2 linked regions of the Dinoroseobacter shibae DFL 12 = DSM 16493 genome follow. The main gene of each other region encodes a partner of the protein of the gene in region 2 in a complex. Links are inferred from orthologs where the notes say so. Each region holds a gene or a part of one and is shown on either strand. Other genes may lie near its edges. The genes, in order: DSHI_RS16705 and xseA.

What was found.
Region 1: the proteins of xseA (region 2) and DSHI_RS16705 are in contact, whole or in part, in a cryo-EM structure (PDB 8TXR), measured with the Escherichia coli proteins. The link is inferred for Dinoroseobacter shibae DFL 12 = DSM 16493 from one-to-one orthologs.

What each region holds. Positions count from the first base shown.
Region 1 is NC_009952.1:3,459,926-3,466,220, forward strand. Bases 1,500-4,429 are described here. They hold DSHI_RS16705 (exodeoxyribonuclease VII small subunit), read right to left. Parts: upstream 3,121-4,429; coding sequence 2,878-3,120; downstream 1,500-2,877. Other genes in these bases: dxs (1-deoxy-D-xylulose-5-phosphate synthase), read right to left, coding at 1,500-1,978; DSHI_RS16700 (polyprenyl synthetase family protein), read right to left, coding at 1,999-2,832; DSHI_RS16710 (histone deacetylase family protein), read right to left, coding at 3,117-4,058; DSHI_RS21500 (hypothetical protein), read left to right, coding at 4,086-4,429. In the rest of the region: DSHI_RS16690 (class I SAM-dependent methyltransferase), read right to left, coding at 1-34; more of dxs, read right to left, coding at 47-1,499; more of DSHI_RS21500, read left to right, coding at 4,430-4,634; DSHI_RS16720 (response regulator), read right to left, coding at 4,642-5,355; DSHI_RS16725 (MarR family winged helix-turn-helix transcriptional regulator), read right to left, coding at 5,355-5,861; DSHI_RS16730 (branched-chain amino acid aminotransferase), read left to right, coding at 6,022-6,295. UniProt on the Escherichia coli protein: Bidirectionally degrades single-stranded DNA into large acid-insoluble oligonucleotides, which are then degraded further into small acid-soluble oligonucleotides.
Region 2 is NC_009952.1:2,886,277-2,892,553, forward strand. The notes cover bases 1,809-4,720. They hold xseA (exodeoxyribonuclease VII large subunit), read right to left. Parts: upstream 4,095-4,720; coding sequence 2,523-4,094; downstream 1,809-2,522. Other genes in these bases: ftsY (signal recognition particle-docking protein FtsY), read right to left, coding at 1,809-1,922; DSHI_RS13840 (hypothetical protein), read left to right, coding at 2,050-2,454; purD (phosphoribosylamine--glycine ligase), read left to right, coding at 4,172-4,720. In the rest of the region: DSHI_RS13830 (EamA family transporter), read right to left, coding at 1-399; more of ftsY, read right to left, coding at 423-1,808; more of purD, read left to right, coding at 4,721-5,434; DSHI_RS13855 (potassium channel family protein), read left to right, coding at 5,684-6,277. UniProt on the Escherichia coli protein: Bidirectionally degrades single-stranded DNA into large acid-insoluble oligonucleotides, which are then degraded further into small acid-soluble oligonucleotides.

The sequences.
Region 1 (6,295 bases), 570 kb from region 2 along the record:
CGTCACGGTCCCCCGGGGGCGTCTGGTCGGTCATGGCTCTCTCCGGTCAGGATTGCGCGCGGCGGTCGATCTGGGCCACGCCGAGCACCGAGAGCACCTTTGCCTCGATATCCGGCGCGTTCAGACCGGCGATATCGTACATGTCGCGCGGGCTCGCCTGGTCGATGAAGGTATCGGGCAACACCATGGACCGGAATTTGAGGCCCGTATCGAACACCCCCTCTTCCGACAGAAGCTGCGCCACATGGGAACCGAAGCCGCCCACCGCGCCCTCCTCGATGGTGATCAACGCCTCGTGCTCGGCCGCCAGCCGCAGGATCAGGTCCCGGTCCAGCGGTTTGGCAAAGCGCGCATCGGCCACGGTGGGCGTGATCCCCCGAGCGGTGAGCGCCTCGCAGGCCTCCCGCACCTCGGCCAGCCGCGTGCCGAAGGACAGGATCGCAACCCGGCTGCCTTCCGCGATGATCCGGCCCTTGCCGATCTCCAGGGGCACGCCGCGCTCCGGCAACTCGACGCCCACGCCCTCGCCCCTCGGGAAACGAAAGGCGATGGGTCCGCTGTCATGGGCGACCGCGGTGGCCACCATGTGCCGCAACTCCGCCTCGTCGGCCGCGGCCATCACCACCATGTTGGGCAGGTTCGACAGGTACGCCGTGTCATAGGCCCCCGCATGGGTCGCCCCGTCCGCGCCCACGAGCCCGGCCCGGTCGATGGCGAAGCGCACGGGCAGGTTCTGCAAGGCCACGTCATGGACCACCTGGTCATAGCCGCGCTGCAAAAAGGTCGAGTACATCGTGCAGAAGGGCTTCATCCCGCCCGCCGCCAGCCCGGCGCAGAAGGTCACGCCATGCTGCTCGGCAATGGCCACATCGAAGGTCCGCGCCGCGAACCGCTTGGCGAACTTGTCGAGCCCGGTGCCCGAAGGCATCGCCGCCGTGACCGCCACGATCCGCGAATCCCGCTCCGCCTCGTCGATCAGGGTTTCGGCGAAGACATTGGTATAGGTCGGCGCGTTCGACGGGGCCTTCTTCTGCGCGCCGGAGACCACGTCGAACTTCGCCGTGGCATGGCCCTTGTCCGCGGCCCCCTCGGCGGGCGCATAGCCCTTGCCCTTCTTGGTGATCGCATGGATCAGGATCGGCCCGTCGGCCCGGGCCTTCACCGTCCGCAACACGCTCAGAAGCTGCTCCATATCATGGCCGTCGATCGGCCCGACATAGGAAAAGCCCAGCTCCTCGAACAAGGTGCCGCCGATGGTCATGTGCTTGAGAATGTCCTTGGCGCGCTTTGCCCCCTCCTGGAACGGCGGCGGCAGCAGGCTGACCGCCCCCTTGGCGGCGGCCTTGAACTCCTGGAACGGCGCGCCGGCATAGAGCCGGTTGAGATAGCTCGACATCGCCCCCGTGGGCGGCGCGATGGACATCTCGTTGTCGTTCAGGATCACGATCAGGCGCTTTTTCAGATGACCCGCGTTGTTCAGCGCCTCGAACGCCATGCCCGCACTGATCGCCCCGTCCCCGATCACCGCGATCGCGTCGCCGATCCCATGCTCCGGCGCGCCGCCCAGGTCCCGCGCCACGGCAAAGCCCAGCGCGGCGGAGATCGAGGTCGAGGAATGCGCCGCCCCAAAAGGGTCATAAGGGCTCTCGGACCGCTTGGTGAACCCCGACAGCCCGTCCTTCATCCGCAGCGTGCGAATGCGGTCGCGCCGCCCGGTCAGGATCTTGTGAGGATAGCACTGGTGCGAGACGTCCCAGATGATCCGGTCCCGGGGCGCGTCGAACACCGCATGGAGCGCCACGGTCAGCTCCACCACCCCCAGCCCGGCCCCCAGATGCCCGCCGGTAACCGACACCGCGCTGATCGTTTCGGCCCGCAGATCGCGCGCCAGTGCGACCAGTTCCCGGTCGCTCAGCCCCTTCATGTCGTCCGGGGTCTTCACCCGGTCGAGCACGGGGGTATGGGGACGGTCGCTCATAACAGGGCCTCCGGTCAGCCTCAGGTGTCGCGTGCGATAACGAAACGCGCCAGCTCGCACAAGGTCTCTGCCTCCGCGCCATAGGGCTGCAACGCCGCCTCGGCCTCTGCCACCAGCGCCGCCGCCCGCGCCCGCGCCGCCTCCAGCCCCAAGAGCGACACGAAGGTCGCCTTGCCCGCCTCGGCATCCTTCTGTAGCCGTTTGCCCGCTTTTTCAGCATCGCCCGTGACGTCCAAGATGTCATCCGCGATCTGGAAGGCAAGGCCGATGGCCTCGGCATACCGCCGCAGGGGGGCCGGGTCCGCCCGGGCCAGCAGCGCGCCCGCCTCCGCCGACCAGCGGATCAGCGCGCCGGTCTTGCCCGCCTGCAACCGGGTGATCTCGTCGAGGCTCAGGGGGGCCGCCGCAGTCTCGGCCGCGATGTCCAGCGCCTGGCCCAGCACCATGCCCGCCGCCCCGGAGGCCTGTGCGAGGGACCGCACCAGCGCCAGCGCCACGGCCGGATCGTCGGTCATGCGCGGATCGCTCAGCGCCTCGAAGGCCAGGGTCTGCAAGGCATCGCCCACGAGGATCGCGCTCGCCTCGTCCCATTTGACGTGCACCGTGGGCTGACCCCGGCGCAGATCGTCATCATCCATCGCAGGCAGGTCGTCATGGACCAGGGAATAGGCATGCAGGCACTCGATGGCGGCGGCGGCGTAAACCGCCCGCTCCGGCGCCACACCGTGCAGCCAGGCCGTCTCCAGCACCAGCACTCCGCGCAACCGCTTGCCGCCCCGGGTGGCATAGGCCATCCCGTCGCGGATAACGCTCTCGGGCTGAGCTCCGATCAGATCGTCAAGACAGGCGGCAATCCGTGTGGCCCCGTCGGCTTGGGCCGCTGCAAACCCCGACAAGGCTCAGAGCCCGTCGGCGGGCTTCACGCCCGTGGGCTGACCATCCGCATCGAGCGTGATCTGCGCCACCTTCTCCTCGGCTTCCTTCAGCTTGGTCTCGCAGCGCGCCTTCAGCGCCGCGCCGCGCTCATAGAGCTTGATCGAATCCTCCAGCGGCACGCTGCCCCGTTCCAATTCGCCGACGACCTTTTCCAGCTCGGCCATCGCCGCCTCGAAACTCATCTCTTCCACCGGGGTATCGCTCATTGCGCGTGCTCCATCAGGGTCTTTACATGGGCGGCGGTGCTCGCCCCCAAGGCGGGCAGATCATAGCCCCCTTCGAGGGTGGAGACCACGCGCCCGTCACAGAATTCCGCCGCGATCTCGCACAGCCGACCCGTCACCCAGGCGAAATCCTCCTCCACCAGCGCCATCTGCGCCAGCGGGTCCGCCCGGTGCGCGTCGAACCCGGCCGAGACCAGGATCAGTTCGGGCCGGAAGTTTTCCAGGGCCGGAAATACCTCCGCCTCGTACTGCCGCCGGAAGGCGGGGCCTGCGGTGTCGGGCGGGAAGGGCAGGTTGAAGACATTGCCATGGGCGCCGGTCTCGTGCCGCGCGCCGGAGCCGGGATAGAGCGGCATCTGGTGGCTCGAGATGAAGAACGCCCGCGCCTCGTCCCAGAGCAGGTCCTGAGTGCCATTGCCATGGTGGACGTCGAAATCCACCACCGCCACCCGAGAGAGCCCGTGGTGATCCAGCGCTCGCTTCGCCCCGATGGCGATATTCCCGAACAGGCAGAACCCCATCGCGGTCTCGGTCTCCGCATGGTGGCCGGGCGGGCGACAGGCGACAAAGGCATTGCCGACCTCTCCGGCCAGCACCGCATCCACCGCCGCGCAGACTCCGCCGACCCCGCGCAGGGCCGCGTTCCAGGACCCGGACATCACATGCGTATCGGCATCCAGCGACACCACACCCGCGCCTTCCTCGGGGATCGCGGCGCGTACCCGGTCGACGTACCCCTGCGGGTGGCAGCGCAGGATATCCGCGATCTCGCCCAGGGGCGCGGACCGGCGCTCCAGCGCGGCAAAACCGGGGGTGTCCAGCGCCTCGGCCACCGCAACAAGGCGCGCGACCTGCTCGGGATGGCCCGGGGGCGTGACGTGTGACAGACACTCGGAATGGGTATAGACAGCGGTGGACATGACCGAATGGCTAGAGGATCGACCGCGATGAAACAAGGGCTCTGGGCAGCGATCGCCCTGCTGGCTTCCGTTGGCCTCGCCCGGGCGGAGTTCCCGGCCCCCGGCACCGTGCTGGCCGAGATCACCGTCGACGTGACCGGCGACGGCACGCCCGACACCGCGCGACTGGTCGTCGGAACGGACGCGGATGCGGTGCTCGTGCTCGACACCGGTCAGCGCCGCGTGACCGCGCCCAAGATCGCCTGGCTCGGCGGCCCTGCGCCGGGCCCGAGCCTCGAGGCCACCTCCGCGGGCAGCCTGCAGGTCGTCACCGGCAATGACAGCATCGGGCGCGAGCGCTGGTCGCAAACCCTGACCCTGGCCTGGCGCGACGACGACCTGCTGCTGGCCGGGTTCACCTATGGCTGGCGCGATACGCTCGATGCCGCCAATACCGGACGCTGCGACGTGAACCTGCTGACCGGGCGCGGGGTGCTGACCGTGAACGGGCAAGAGACCGCAATCACGCAGCCCCCCGACCGCCTGCCCGTCACCCTCTGGGACGGCCAGCCACCGCGCAGTTGCGGGCTGGACTAGCGGGCCGTCACTCCACCGACAGCATGTAGCCTGCCCCGCGGACGGTCTGCAGGAAGCGGGGTTGCTTCGGATCAGCCTCGATCTTGCGGCGCAGGCGGGTGATCTGCACGTCCACCGCGCGTTCCTGGGCCTGTCCGCCATCCCTGCCGCTGCCCCGGCCCAGATCATCGACAAGCTTGGACCGGCTCAGCGCCTCGCCGGGACAGGACGCGAAGATCCGCATCAGGGCGCTTTCGGTCGCGGTCAGGCGCACGGGCTCGTCGCCGCGCCACATCTCGCCGCGCTCCACGTCGTAGCGCACCGGGCCGAGATGCAGCACCTTGGGCCGGGCCGCGGGCTCGTCGGTCTTGGGCACCCGGCGCAGCACCGCGTTGATCCGCAGCAGCAGCTCCTTGGGCTCGAACGGCTTGGCGATGTAGTCATCCGCCCCTGCCTCAAGCCCCGCGATCCGGTCGGTCGCCTCCCCCTTCGCCGTCAGCAGCAGGATCGGCGTCTCCCGCGTCTCGCGCAGGGATCTGGTCAGGGCAACGCCATCCTCGCCGGGCATCATCACGTCGAGCACGATCAGGTCGAAATCCAGACCGGCCAGCAGCCGCCGCGCCTGGGCCGCATCCCGGGCCGCCGAAACCCAGAATCCGTTCCGGATCAGGAATTTCTGCAAGAGCGTGCGGATGCGCTCGTCGTCATCCACGATCAGCAGATGGGCGTCTTCGTCCTGCATCAAGAAGTCTCCTTGAGCGCATTGAACAACGCCCGGCTCTCCGCGTCCATCATTTGTTCGAGCACCGTGCGAAACCCGGCCACCGCCTCCGGCCCCGCGTCGCGGAAGGCCGCGCGCATGCGGGCCCGCTGCGCCTCCGACAACTCGCGCTCCAGCGCCGCACCGGCTTCGGTCAGGTGCAGATGCCGCTCGCGCTTGTCGCGGGTGCCCACGCGGCTCTCGACGAGGCCATCCTCGATCAGGCTGCGGAGCACCCGGTTCAGGCTCTGCTTGGTCACCCCGAGGATATCCAGAAGGTTGTTCACCGTCGTCCCCGGCGCGCGGTTGATGAAATGCACCGCCCGGTGATGCGCCCGGCCATAGCCGTATTGCGCCAGGATCCGGTCGGGATCTGCGGTGAAGCCGCGATAGGCAAAGAACATCGCCTCGATCCCCTTGCGCAGCTGTTCGTCGGTCAAAAACAGCAGGTTCTCACCCTGGGCGGCGCGGCTGGCGATCTCGTTCATGTCGGCCTCTTTTCGATGTTGCAGGCATTTTATGTCAGCCTTGTTGACTTTCCAAGAGCCGATTGCTATCGAATCGCAGCTTTAGCGCAATATTTGGACCGAACCGGACCTATGTGCGCAACTTTTGTAAATCCCTGTGGGGATATGAGGGGGAAAGACCATGGTTGGGGCCTATGACGACCGCGACGGAACGATCTGGATGGATGGCAAGCTGGTGGATTGGCGCGCCGCCAATGTCCATATCCTGACCCATGCCATGCACTATGCCTCCTCGGTGTTCGAGGGCGAGCGCGCCTATAACGGCAAGATCTTCGAGAGCCGCCGCCATTCCGAGCGGCTGCATTTCTCGGCGGGCGAGCTGGATATCGAGATCCCCTTCACCGTGGACGAGATCGAGGCCGCAAAATACGAGGTGATGAAGGTCAACGGGCTGT
Region 2 (6,277 bases):
CCCCAGCCACTGGGTCGCCGTGAAATACTCCCCAAAGACGAAATAGGCCCCGATTACCGTGAACAGGGGCCCCGTGCCGCGCACCACCGGGTAGACGACCGTATAGGCGCCCTTGGAATAGGCGAAGGCCTGCAGGGTCTTGTAGGCCGTATGGATCACGAAGACCCCGGCGAAGATCGGCCACATATGCGGCTCGGGCCAGGGCACCACCCAGAGCGCCAGTGGCGCCGCCATCACGAACAGCACGGTGTCGATCGCCCCGCGGGACAGCCAGGGGTCGTGGCGCCCCTTCTGCAGCGCGCCGAACACCGCATGCAGCACCGCCGCGGTCAGCGCGAGGATCAGGGCGAGCGTCTTGCCATCCGCCGTCCCTTCGAGGGACACGAGCCAGGCGCTCATGTTGCGCGCATCCTCACCTGCGTCTAGCGCTCATACCCGGTGAGTGCATCGGCGAACTCCTCCGGGTCGAAGGGGGCGAGATCGTCGATCTGCTCCCCCACCCCGATGGCATGGATCGGCAAACCGAACTTGTCGGCCAGCGCCACCAGGACACCCCCCTTGGCCGTGCCGTCGAGCTTGGTCATCACCAGGCCCGAGACATCCGCGAGCTTGCGGAAGGTCTCCACCTGGCTGAGCGCGTTCTGGCCCGTGGTGGCGTCCAGCACCAGCAGGGTGTTGTGTGGCGCGGTCTCGTCCACCTTGCGGATCACCCGGACGATCTTGGCCAGCTCTTCCATCAGGTCGGCGCGGTTTTGCAGCCGCCCGGCAGTGTCGATCATCAACAGGTCCGCGCCCGAGGCCTGCGCCTGCTTGATCGCATCGAAGGCCAAAGAGGCCGGGTCGGACCCCTCGGGGGCTGTCAGCACCGGCACCCCGGCCCGGTCGCCCCAGACCTGCAACTGTTCGACCGCCGCCGCGCGGAACGTATCGCCCGCGGCGATCACCACGGATTTGCCCGCGGCCTTGAACTGGCTGGCGAGCTTGCCGATGGTCGTGGTCTTGCCCGACCCGTTGACGCCCACCACCAGCACCACCTGCGGCCGCTTGGGATAGATCGGCAGGGGCTTGGCCACCGGCTCCATGATGCGGGCGATCTCGTCGGCGAGGATGCGCTTGATCTCGTTGGTGGAGACCTTTCGGCCCATCCGCCCTTCCGCGATGTTCGCACTGACCCGCAGCGCCGTGTCGACGCCCATATCCGCCGCGATCAGCACCTCTTCGAGGCTCTCCAGCATCGCGTCGTCCATCACTCGGCGCAGGGTCGGCGCAGGGGCGGCGGAGGGGGCCGGCGGGGTCGGGGTAGGCATGGGCATGGGCGTGGGCGCGGCGGCAGGTTGCGGCGCAGGGTCCGCCGCGGGCGCACTCCCGCCCCCGAAAAGCCGCCCCATCAGCCCTGGCTTTTTGGCAGGCTCAGGCTGGGGTTCGGGTTCGGGTTCGGGTTCGGGTTCGGGTTCGGGTTCGGGTTCGGGTTCGGGGGAAGGCTGAGGCACAGGCGAAGCAGGCGCAACAGGCTCGGGCTCGGGCTCCGGCGTGGGATCGGGCTCGGGCACCGGGATCGGGTCCGCCTCGACCGGGATGTCGGGCTCCGGCGCGCGCGGCAGGCCGTCGGCGTCCAGCGCGTCGGAGGGCTCCCTCGGAACGGTGGTTTCTTCGACCAGGTGCGGTGTGTCGTCCGTCGGCGCCTCGGACGGGTCGGTCTCCCGCGTGGCGGGGAAGCTGTCGACCGGGGGCGGGGTGTCGCCGGGGTCCGGGACGGGATCCTCGGGCACCGCCGGGCGTGGCTGTGCCGGGGGCGCGGCGCGCGGGGGATCCTCCGGGGACGGATCGGCCTCGCCCCCCTCCTCGACAATCGCATCGAGCCCTTCCTCCAGCTTGGAGGAAGATTTGAACATCCGGCTTTTGAGCTTCTTGAAAAACGACATCGGGGGCCTTCTCGCGAGTGTGCGCTTGCCCCTGACACCTAATCCCACATGGCCGCGAGGGGAAGAGCACGCGGGCCTCCGCCTGCGAGGGATCGACGCCAGCCCGCCCCTGTGGCAGTCTGATCCAATGATCCGCCCTGCCCTCGCCTGTCTCGCCCTCACGCTCCCCGCCGCGGCACTGGAGGAGAGCCCGCCGCTCTCCGGTCCGGAATTCGCCGCGCGCGTGACCGGCAAGACCATCTATTTCGAGCAGCACGGGTTTGCCTATGGGGCGGAGACCTACAAGCCCGACGGCAGGGTCATCTGGCGGTTTTCCGGGGAGGAGTGCCGCTTCGGGCAGTGGTATCCGCAGGGGGACGCGATCTGCTTTGTTTACGAATACGCGCCGACCGAGCCCCAGTGCTGGCATTTCTTCGACCAGCCCGACGGCTTGGTCGGGCGTGCGCTGGGGGCCGATCCCGCGGACGATCTGGTCGGACGACGCGAAAGCCCGGCGCCCCTGATCTGCGACCGGCCCTATTTCGGGGCCTGAGCGCGGGAGGGGGCGCTGCGCGCGCCTCCCCCGGAGTATTTGGGCAAAGATGAAGATGCGGGTTTCAGTCAGAAAAGCGAGCCTTGGTCGTCCGGGGCGGATTTCGACCGGCCCTTTCGGGGCCTGGCGCCCTCGGCGGAGGCGTTCGGGATCACGGTCACGCGGCCATCGGCGAATTGTACCTCCAGGCTGGGATGGGTTGCCGCGGCCGCGGCGGTGGTGACGATGCTGTCCTGGTCGCGGACCACGGCGTAGCCACGCTTGAGGGTCGCCTCGTAGCCCACGGTGGCGCGCACCCGGTCGAGCCCGTCGAGTGTTCTGCGCCAGGTCCGGACTTGGGCCGTGCCTGCCCGGGACAGGCGGGCCGAGAGGGCCTCCAGCCGCTGCTGATCGCGGGCGCGCCCCTGGGTCAAAATCTCGCCCCGTAGCCGGGCCACGCGTGTTCTCAGGCGCTCCGCCTGCGCAGCGACCGCGCGCGGCAGGGCCGCGCCGAGCCGCGCGCTGGCCGCACGCAGATCCTTGCGCTCGGCCTCGATCCGGCCCGCGAGGAGCCGGGGGCGCAGCACCGCCGCGGCCTGGGTGAGCGCGCCGCGCTTGGTCTGGGTGGCACTGCGCAGCGCCGCGGGCAGGCGCGCCGTTGCATGGTCGAGCCGCTGGCGCGGGGTGCTCAGCAAATCCTCGCTGCGCGGCAAAGCCCGCGACAGGTCACGCACCCGCTGCGCCCGCGCGCGCACCCCGCCGGTCAGCCCGGTCAGCATCCGCGACCCCAGGCTGTCCAGGGCGGCCAACAGGTCGAGCCGCACCGGCACGGCGCGCTCGGCCGCTGCCGTGGGCGTGGGCGCGCGCCAATCGGCGGCGTAATCGATCAGCGTCGTGTCCGTCTCGTGCCCCACGGCGGAGATCAGGGGGATATCGCTCTCGGCCGCCGCGCGGACCACGATTTCCTCGTTGAACCCCCAGAGATCCTCCAGGCTGCCGCCACCGCGCGCCACGATCAGCAGGTCCGGGCGCGGCAACGGCCCGCCGGGGCCAAGCGCATTGAAGCCGCGGATGGCATTCGCCACCTCGGGCGCGCAGTTCTGCCCCTGCACCGCCACCGGCCAGATCAGCACCTTGCGCGGGCAACGGTCGCGCAGCCGGTGCAGGATGTCGCGGATCACCGCGCCCGAAGGGCTGGTCACGACCCCGATCACCTCGGGCAGGAAGGGCAGCGGCTGCTTGCGCGACGCCTCGAACAGGCCCTCGGCCGTCAGTGCGGCCTTGCGCTTCTCCAGCATCGCCATGAGCGCGCCGATCCCGGCCACCGAGATCCGGTCCACGTTGATATTGTAGCGCGAGGCGGGCGCATACGCGCTCAGCTTGCCCTCGGCCACGACCTCCAGCCCCTCTTCGGGCATTACGCCCAGGCCCGACACCTGCCCTTTCCAGGTGGTGCAATTGATCACGGCGCGGGCATCCTTGAGGTCGAAATAGAGGTGGCCCGACTTGGCGCGCATCACCCGCCCGATCTCGCCCCTGACGCGGACGCGGCCGAATTCGCCCTCCAGGGTGCGCTTGATCGCGCCCGACAACTCGGACACCGTGAATTCCGGCGCGTTCTGCCCCGGCTGGGGATCGTCGATCAGATCGAAATCGGACATCTCGCCTCGCTTGCCTCGCCCTTCCGCGCACCTTAGAACGCCGCAACCTCCGGCGAAAGACAAAGGACGCAGGCCCCATGAACATCCTTATCCTCGGCAGCGGCGGGCGCGAGCACAGCCTGGCCTGGGCCGCGGCCCAGAACCCCAAATGCGACCGGCTGATCGTGGCGCCGGGCAATGCGGGCATGGCCGAGATCGCCGAGTGCGCCATGCTGGATATCGAGGATCCGGGCGCCGTGGCGAGCTTTGCCGCCGATGCGGCCATCGATTTCGTGATCATCGGGCCGGAGGCGCCGCTGGCCGCGGGCGTGGCCGACCGGTTGCGCGAGGCGGGGGTCTTGTGTTTCGGGCCTTCGGCCGCCGCAGCACAGCTGGAGGCATCGAAAACCTTCACCAAGCAGATCTGCGATGCCACCGGGGCCCCGACCGCCGCCTATGCCCATTTCACCGACGCCGCCGCCGCGCGCGCCTATGTCCAGGCGCAGGGCGCGCCCATCGTGGTCAAGGCCGACGGGCTGGCCGCAGGCAAGGGGGTGATCGTGGCGATGACCGAGGCCGAGGCACTGGCCGCCGTCGACGACATGTTCGGTGGGGCCTTCGGCGGCGCGGGCGCCGAGGTGGTGATCGAGGAATTCATGACCGGCGAGGAGGCGTCCTTCTTCGTGCTCTGCGACGGCGAGACGGTGCTGCCGATCGGCAGCGCCCAGGACTACAAGCGCGCCTTCGACGGCGACAAGGGGCCGAACACGGGCGGCATGGGCGCCTATTCTCCGGCGCCGGTGCTGACCGATGCCATTGCCGCGCAGGCGCTGGACGAGATCATCCGCCCCTGCATGGCCGAGATGACGCGACGCGGCATGCCCTACCAGGGTGTTCTCTACGCCGGGCTGATGATCGCGGACGGGCGCGCGCGGCTGGTGGAATACAATGCGCGTTTCGGCGACCCGGAATGCCAGGTTTTGATGATGCGGCTGGGGGCGCAGGCGCTCGACCTGATGCTCGCCTGTGCCGAAGGGCGGCTGGACGCCGCACAGGTGACCTGGGCCGACGATCACGCCCTGACCGTGGTCATGGCGGCGAAGGGCTATCCCGGGGGCTACGAGAAAGGTACGGAGATCCGCGGGCTGGACGATCTGGTCGAGGACAGCTTCCGCATGGTCTTTCACGCCGGCACGAAGCGGGCGTCCGGTCGGCTGGAGGCCCATGGCGGGCGGGTGCTGAACGTCACCGCCCGGGCCGATACCCTCGCCGAAGCCCAGGCCAGCGCCTACGCGATGGTCGATGCGATCGACTGGCCCGAAGGGTTCTGCCGCCGCGATATCGGCTGGCGGGCGCTCTAGGGGGGCACTGCCGAAACCGGCTGCGGACTCCGCAACGTAGTGCCCTGCGCAAAATGGCTGCCGTGCGCATGTTCGCGCATGCAGGTCCGGGTTGCGCGCGGCGCGCCAGCGGCAATGGGGTTGAATGGAGGATCGGATTCGCGTCCAATTCCGCGCGCAGCCTGCGAAAGTTCAAAGCCTGTGAAGTACGCCATTACCACACTCTATACCGGACGGTCCCGGAAAGCGGTCCGGTTCCGGTATGGACTTATGGTGTTCGACCTGCTGACGGTCGTTTACTTCATTCTTGCCACACCCTTTCCGGTCTCGCCCGCGCAGAGCCTCTTGCACATGCTGCTCGCGCTGATCATCGCGCTGGACCTCGCTTGCCGGGTTCTGATCGCGCAAGATCGGGTGCGCTACATGCTGCGGATCTACGTTCTGGCCGATATCGTGGTGTTGGGAGCGCTGCTGCTCAACCCGATCACGGCGGTCAACCTCGCCTTCCTGCGGATCTTGCGGGGACTGCGGTTGGGGCATTCGGAGTATCTTTTGGCGGATCTCCGGCGTGACTGGCGGTTCTTTCGCGAACATGAGGACGCCCTTGGCGCGGCGCTGAACCTCGTGGTATTCGTGTTCGTTACCGCGGCGGGGGTATTCACGTTTTTCGTCGGGCTGCAGGGCGGTGTGCCGGGGTATATCGACGCGATCTACTTCACGGTGACGACCTTCACCACCACGGGCTACGGGGACATCACCCCGACGACGGTGACCGGCAAGCTGGTCTCCGTCGGGATCATGATCATCGGGGTCTCGCTGTTCTTGAACCTTGCGCGGGTGATCTTCCTGCCGAGCAAGGTGCAC